3 regions of the Hoskinsella mucinilytica genome follow, and region 2 is predicted to be linked to each of the others. Evidence: predicted binding sites of a transcription regulator. Region 2 holds the regulator's gene; each other region holds the start of a gene.
What was found. Region 2 encodes HrcA, which represses chaperone genes, less so after heat shock. Its sites were predicted from a motif close to TTTTAGCACTNNNNNNNNNNNAGTGCTAAAA; they were not measured.
Positions count from the first base shown of each region.

Region 1: UGRO018_RS01185 (Hsp20/alpha crystallin family protein) is a predicted target of HrcA. The motif match lies at 1,151-1,181, and genes of this name have one in related genera.
Region 3: UGRO018_RS13690 (GroES family chaperonin) is a predicted target of HrcA. The motif match lies at 857-887, and genes of this name have one in related genera.

Region 1 covers NZ_JBEQZJ010000002.1:100,292-102,568, forward strand. Annotated here, with positions in the region: gene UGRO018_RS01180 (bifunctional diguanylate cyclase/phosphodiesterase) at 1-1,106, shown strand, start outside; gene UGRO018_RS01185 (Hsp20/alpha crystallin family protein) at 1,281-1,673, shown strand; gene UGRO018_RS01190 (Hsp20/alpha crystallin family protein) at 1,726-2,136, shown strand; gene UGRO018_RS01195 (YjdF family protein) at 2,235-2,277, opposite strand, start outside.
Region 2 covers NZ_JBEQZJ010000041.1:8,160-10,436, forward strand. Annotated here, with positions in the region: gene dnaK (molecular chaperone DnaK) at 1-125, opposite strand, end outside; gene grpE (nucleotide exchange factor GrpE) at 140-760, opposite strand; gene hrcA (heat-inducible transcriptional repressor HrcA) at 770-1,783, opposite strand; gene pgeF (peptidoglycan editing factor PgeF) at 2,057-2,277, shown strand, end outside.
Region 3 covers NZ_JBEQZJ010000039.1:9,755-12,031, forward strand. Annotated here, with positions in the region: gene groL (chaperonin GroEL) at 1-556, opposite strand, end outside; gene UGRO018_RS13690 (GroES family chaperonin) at 575-835, opposite strand; gene UGRO018_RS13695 (GNAT family N-acetyltransferase) at 1,105-1,620, opposite strand; gene UGRO018_RS13700 (NifB/NifX family molybdenum-iron cluster-binding protein) at 1,666-2,055, opposite strand; gene UGRO018_RS13705 (hypothetical protein) at 2,067-2,277, opposite strand, start outside.

The sequences.
Region 1 (2,277 bases), on a different contig from region 2:
TGAAACAAGTAGACACAAAGTATTGTATTCCTGCTAGAATGGCAGGTGATGAATTCCTTGTATTCTATCATCATTTCAAAAATGAAGATGCTTTATTATCTAGCATACAAAATCTCCACAAAAAGATGATGTCTACACAAATCAAGTTTACAAATCATGATACAGGTAACATCAAAGTTTCCGTTGGTATTGCTTATTATCCTAAAGATGCTTCGACATATGATGATCTTCTACATTTTGCGGACTTTGCGATGTATGATGCTAAAAACTTCCAAAAAGGAAGCGTACGCTGTTTCAATGAAGAAATGTATCAGCATAATAAAATGCTGATGAGTGGTCGTATGGAATTGAATACCATTTTAGATGATAACCTTGTTCGTTATGCATTTCAACCGATCATCAGCGCAAAAGACGGTAGTATCTTAGGTTTTGAAGCACTTATGCGACCTCAAAGTGACATTCTAACCTCACCTCAGGATGTGATGTTATTAGCACGTGCTCAATCACAACTATATCGTGTGGAATATATGACATGGACACAATCCATTAAGCAATACTTAGCACTACAACATCCTTTCTCGGAAGCAAAACTATTTATCAACTCTATTCCTAGTATTCCGATGCTTGATGATCTGATCAAAGAATTAGAATCAAACTATGCAAAACAATTACCTCATCTTGTAGTGGAATTAATCGAAACGGATGAAATTGAACATAAGTATTTACAAGTAAAACAAGATTTTATGGCACGATGGAACGGTAAAATGGCAATTGATGACTTTGGTAGTGGCTATAATTCCGATACCACTCTGTTAAATATCAATGCAGACTACATCAAGATCGATATCGAATTGATTCATAATATTGATCATGATGATGATAGGCAGCTCATGGTTAAGAATATCATAGGCTTTGCACACCAAAAGCATACCTATGTCATAGCAGAAGGTGTGGAAACAAAAGAAGAAATGGAAACCTTAATTAGCTTCCATGTTGATTATTTACAAGGCTATTATACTGGAAAACCTGATTTCATCATCAAAGACATTGATTCAAAAATCAAACAAGAAATTCAGGAAATCTATCACACTTATCACGAGAACTGAGGATGACATCCTCGGTTCTTTTTTCTATCATAAATTTTTCAACTTTTTAGCACTCTCCTATTGACAGTGCTAAAAAGTGAGTTATAATATAGATGTAAGTTGAAATAGGACTTACCAAGTAGATTCAAGATACTCATTGGATAAGATCCAATCTGATAAAAGGAGGCAATTATGATGAGATTATTTCCTGGTTTATTTAACGACGCATTCGATGATATGATGCATGATCACAGTATGATGAAAACAGACATTCGTGAAAAGGATGGAAACTTCATCTTAGATATGGAGTTGCCTGGATTCAAGAAAGAAGACATTCAAATGGAATTGAAAGAAGGCTATTTGACAATCAATGCAAGCCGTCAATCCAACAATGAAGAAAAAGATCAAGATGGTAACATCATTCGTCAAGAGCGTTTTTCCGGTAGTTGTTCAAGAAGCTTCTACGTAGGTGAAGATATCACACACGAGGATATCAAGGCAAGTTTCGGCAATGGTGAATTAAAGATCATTGTACCAAAAGAAGCGCCTAAAAAAGTAGAAGAAAAGCGTTTTATCCCAATCGATTAGTATTAAGATTCAAGGTAGGTTTTCACACATATAGAAAATGGAGGCGATGGATATGAAATTTCTACCAGATATTTTTAATGATAACATGGAGGATCTATTCTATGATCCATTCTTCTCTAAGACAAGCAGCTATATGAAAACTGATATCAAAGAGAAAGACGGAAACTATTTATTAGATATGGAATTACCTGGTTATCAAAAAGAAGATATTCAGATGGAGTTAAAAAACGGCTATCTGAATATCCGAGCTGTTAGAAACACCAACAAAGAGGAAAAAGATGAAAAAGGAAATATCATTCACCAAGAACGTTTCAGTGGAAGCTGTTCTCGTAACTTCTATGTTGGTGAAGGTGTAACACAAGCTGATATCAAAGCTAGTTTTGAAAACGGTGAATTAAAAGTTGTAATTCCGAAAATTGATCATAAAGAAGTTGAAGAGAAAAAATTTATTCCAATCGAATAAAACAAATCAAAAAGGTGCGAAAGCACCTTTTATCTTTTTCAACGATATTACCTTGATTTTATCGATAATGTTAGATGATTTTATCATGATATCGATTCCTAATGCCCCTTGTGTTTTTTTCTTTTCTTTTGCTGTTTTAAT
Region 2 (2,277 bases):
TATGCTACAACTGATGGTGTTGTACGATTTCCTTCCGGATTTGTAATAACCTTACATTCTCCACCGTCCATAACAGACACACAGCTGTTTGTTGTTCCTAAGTCGATACCAATAATTTTACTCATAATTGTTTCCTCCTTTATTCGCTTACTTTCACAAGCGTTGCACGTAATACACGATCTTTTAACATATATCCTTTTTGTAATACTTCAATTACCATACCAGGTTCTACGCCTTCTTTGCTTTCCTGCATCAAAGCCTGATGGAAGTTAGGATCAAATGGCTGATCCATTGCCTCGATTTCCTTGACACCTTCCACTTCCAGAATATGCACCAGCTGCTGGTAGATCATTTCAAATCCTTTCGCATAGTTCTTTATGTTAGGATCATCTACCTTCACATCCAATGCACGTTCTAGATTATCGATGACAGGTAACACCTCTGTGGCGAAACCTTGAATACGGTATTTTCTTACATTATCGGCTTCACTTTGTAGACGTTTCTTTAAGTTTTCTGCATCCGCATAAGCCTTATAGAAAGCATTTTTACTAGCTGCAAGCTCTTCTTTTAGCTTTGCATTTTCTTCTTCAAGCTCTTCGATTCTTTTTTTCTTTCCGAACTTTGCACTTTTCTTTTCTTCTTTTTTGTCCTCAGCAGTTTGTTCCTGTGTTACTTCTTCTTCCATCGCTTCATTTGTTTCTGTTTCTTGCTGGGTTTCTTCATTGACTACATCTTTTTCGTTTACGTTTTCTTCCTGCATGTTGACCTCCTATTGATTTTCTTCTTTGTATAAGTCTTCAATTACTTTACTCATATATTCCATCAAGGCGACCACACGATTGTATTGCATCCTGGTCGGGCCGACGATCATCAGCTCACCCTGTTCTTCCTCATTCAACTTGAATTTACTGCTGACAACAGCAACATCATCAATCTGAATCAAGTCATTATCTCCACCGATTTGAATTGCGACATTGCCATCATGATTGGCAATTTGACGAAATAAGCTGCTATCCTCTAGCATCTTCATCAATTCTTTCAGCTTTTCGATATCTGCGAATTCTGGCTGATAAAGCATATTACTTTGTCCACTGCAATAAACATTGTCACTTGCAAATTTCATGAACGCATTGACAAATGCTTCAAACAATACCTCATGCCTTGCGACATGACTTGCTAATAGTGGTTGTATTTCTTTCATCTTTGCAACGACCTCACCGATCGGTGTACCGCTTAGCTTATCATTCAACAAGTCACAACAGGTCTTGATATCATTGACACCCACATCTTGCCCAAAATGGAACGTCTTATTCTCGGTATGTCCATGATCTGTAATGAATATCGCAACTGCGCTTCTTTCATTTAAGGGAACCAATTGAATATGTTGTAATGTCTGATACTTACTATCGGGACCTAATACGACAGATGTTAAGGATGTCATTTGTGATAAGATATCACAGCTTTTCCTAACGATCTCTTCAAGGGAATAATGACGTTGTGTAAACACTGCCTGTAAGGAATGCTTGATTCCTTCATCCAGTTGTTTCTCCATTAGATGTTCAACATAGAAACGATATCCTTTACTACTTGGGATCCTTCCACTTGAAGTATGTGTTTTTTCAAGAAGTCCCATTTCTTCAAGAGCAGCCATTTCATTTCGAATGGTGGCACTGGAACAAGTGAAATCCAACAAATCCATCAGACGTTTTGATCCAACCGGTTCCGCCGTTTTGGTGAACTCATCTACGATTGCTTTGAAAATCGCCACTTGTCTTTCCGTCATCGCTGTTTCACTCCCTTCTAGCACTCCATCTCTATGTCTGCTAATAGTATATGACAATATTTTAGCACTGTCAACCTTTTAGTGCTAAAATACTGAAAAATAATGAAAAAGTGCTTATCATAGGCTCTTATCCCAAAAAAAATCTAATAAAAATCTTCTTATATAAAAGGAAAGGCTTTATCATTGCAGAATGCTTCTATATTTTATATACTATGGTTATCCATGAGATAAAAAAATACATATACTAATAGATAGAAGAAAGAAGGTTTTTATATGAATACGATAGAATGGAAAACAGATATCCATATTCTTGCAGGAACGACCCTGAAAGATCAAACACAAAAGGAAGACAACAATATGGCACTTCATACAGGCGGTGATGTCAATGCCATCATCGGCAATCGAAAACAATTATGTGCAAGTCTTGGCATAGCATTAGATCAGTGTGTCTTTGCACAACAAACCCATAGCGATCACATTCATTGTGTTACCAA
Region 3 (2,277 bases), on a different contig from region 2:
CCAGTTCAGTATCAAAGCCATTAGATTCATCAACTGAAATGACACCATTTCTACCGACTTTTTCCATAGCCTCCGCAATGATATCACCGATTTCCTTGCTACCACTTGAAATTGCAGCAACACTTGCAATATCGTTGCTAGTTTCAACTTTACGAGATTTTTCTAGAATATGTTTTGCTACTTCTTTGCTGGCATACTCAATACCTTCTCTCATCAAAACAGGGTTTGCGCCTTTTTCAACTTGACGAAGACCATTGCTGATCATGCTTTGTGCCAGAATGGTTGCTGTTGTTGTACCATCACCGGCAGTATCATTTGTTTTATTAGCTACTTCATAAACAAGTTTAGCACCCATGTTTTCAAATTTATCTTCTAATTCAATTTCTTTCGCAATACTAACCCCATCATTTGTAATAAGTGGTGAACCGTATTCTTTTTCTAATACAACATTACGTCCTTTTGGTCCAAGGGTAACACGTACTGCATCAGCTAGTGTATTCACACCCTTTAGCATTGCATCTCTTGCATCTTTTGAAAAACGAACTTCTTTTGCCATGTTCCATTACCTCCTTGATTAAGCCATAACAGCTAAGATATCTTCATCTTCGATGATGATATATTCAACTTCATCTACTTCTACTTTGGTTCCAGAATATTCTTTATAAACAACACGATCATGTTCTTTGATCTCTGCTTCACTGTCTGGACCAACAGCTACTACAGTAGCGATACTTGGCTGGTTCTTATTAGCCTCCGTTAAAATAATACCACTTGCGGTTTTCTTTTCTACTTCATCCTTCTTTAAAATGACGTTCTTGTGTAATGGTTTCAACATCTCAAAATACCTCCTTCATCATTTTAGCACTCACAGTTCATAACTGCTAACACATTATATTATACTCAATTTTAGCACTTTGGCAATAGGATTGCTAAAAAAAGTTTCAAAAGTTTAAAATGTACTTTATATAGCTTGCTCTAAGTGAAAAGAACTACTTTATCTTATGATAGAAAAGCCAATGTTATTTCAAGAATGTATCAATGATGTCACTTATAGATAAGCTTCGTCAATAAAATCATTTACAAAATCAGGGAGCATCACTTTTATTACAAAGATATCCAATAACGTTGTAGTACATCTTTATGATCTTGTATTTCATTTTCCAAGATGCCATGACACGCTTTTATGGTCTTCGCACTTGCGATGTTGTTTTTATTACAAACTAGTAATACACGATGTAGATCCATGCTTTTACAAACATTCAATCCCATAGCAAGCATTTCTTTAGCATAGCCATGCCCTCTTTGATCTGGTCGTATACTATAACCGATATGACCTCCATATTGCATCAAATAATCATTTAAGGATAATCGAAGATTTAGCATACCTATGACTTCGTTTTGTGTTTCTTCCACGAACATAAACTGTTTTGAACATACTCTTCCCTGTGGCAAGGTTTTGACACTTTCGTGTAATTTATTCCATTCATACCAGCTTATAAAATCGCTATAGTCCTGTAATTCCCCACTACCATGTATCAAATGTTCTCCATATTTAAAGCATAGTTGCCGATAACGCATAATTGATTGCTCCGCCTCTTTACTTATTGTGATCAATCTCATAAGTACCTCCATCTATGAAAAAATGACTGCAGTTCACAGTCACTTTTAATGATGGCATCCTCCCTCATGGCTTCCGCAATCATGTCCATCCTCATGTTCATGATGATGGTTGCAGTTTCCACTTGGATCATCTTTTAATGTTCCATCTTTTAATTTATCAATGATGGTGTCAACATTACCACTTTGTCCGGCAATAATCTGAATTCCCTTTTCTGCAAGGGCATTTCTTGCGCCTTGTCCGATACCACCGCAAATTAATACAGAAACGTTTGCAGAAGCAAGCAAATCAGCCAATGCGCCATGTCCACGATCTCCACTGGATAATATCTGTTTAGACACAATGGTTTGCTCTTCCATATCTACTAATAGAAAGGATGGACATTTTCCAAAATGTTGGAACACGACATGATGTTCCATCGTAATTGCATATCTCATATCATTTCCTCCTATTTGGTATATAACTCATCTGTTGTGTCAATATGAAATTGCTTTAAGAATGCTTCAATATCACTTTTTACATCACTTGCTTTTTTGATATGAATATTTTGGCGTTCCCAAGTTTTCACAGCGATTTCAGCATTTGGAATCCCCAACTTTTCCGTTGTTGCAATCTCTATCTGTGACTTGATTTTTTCAGTATCTTTACTTGCTGTTTCA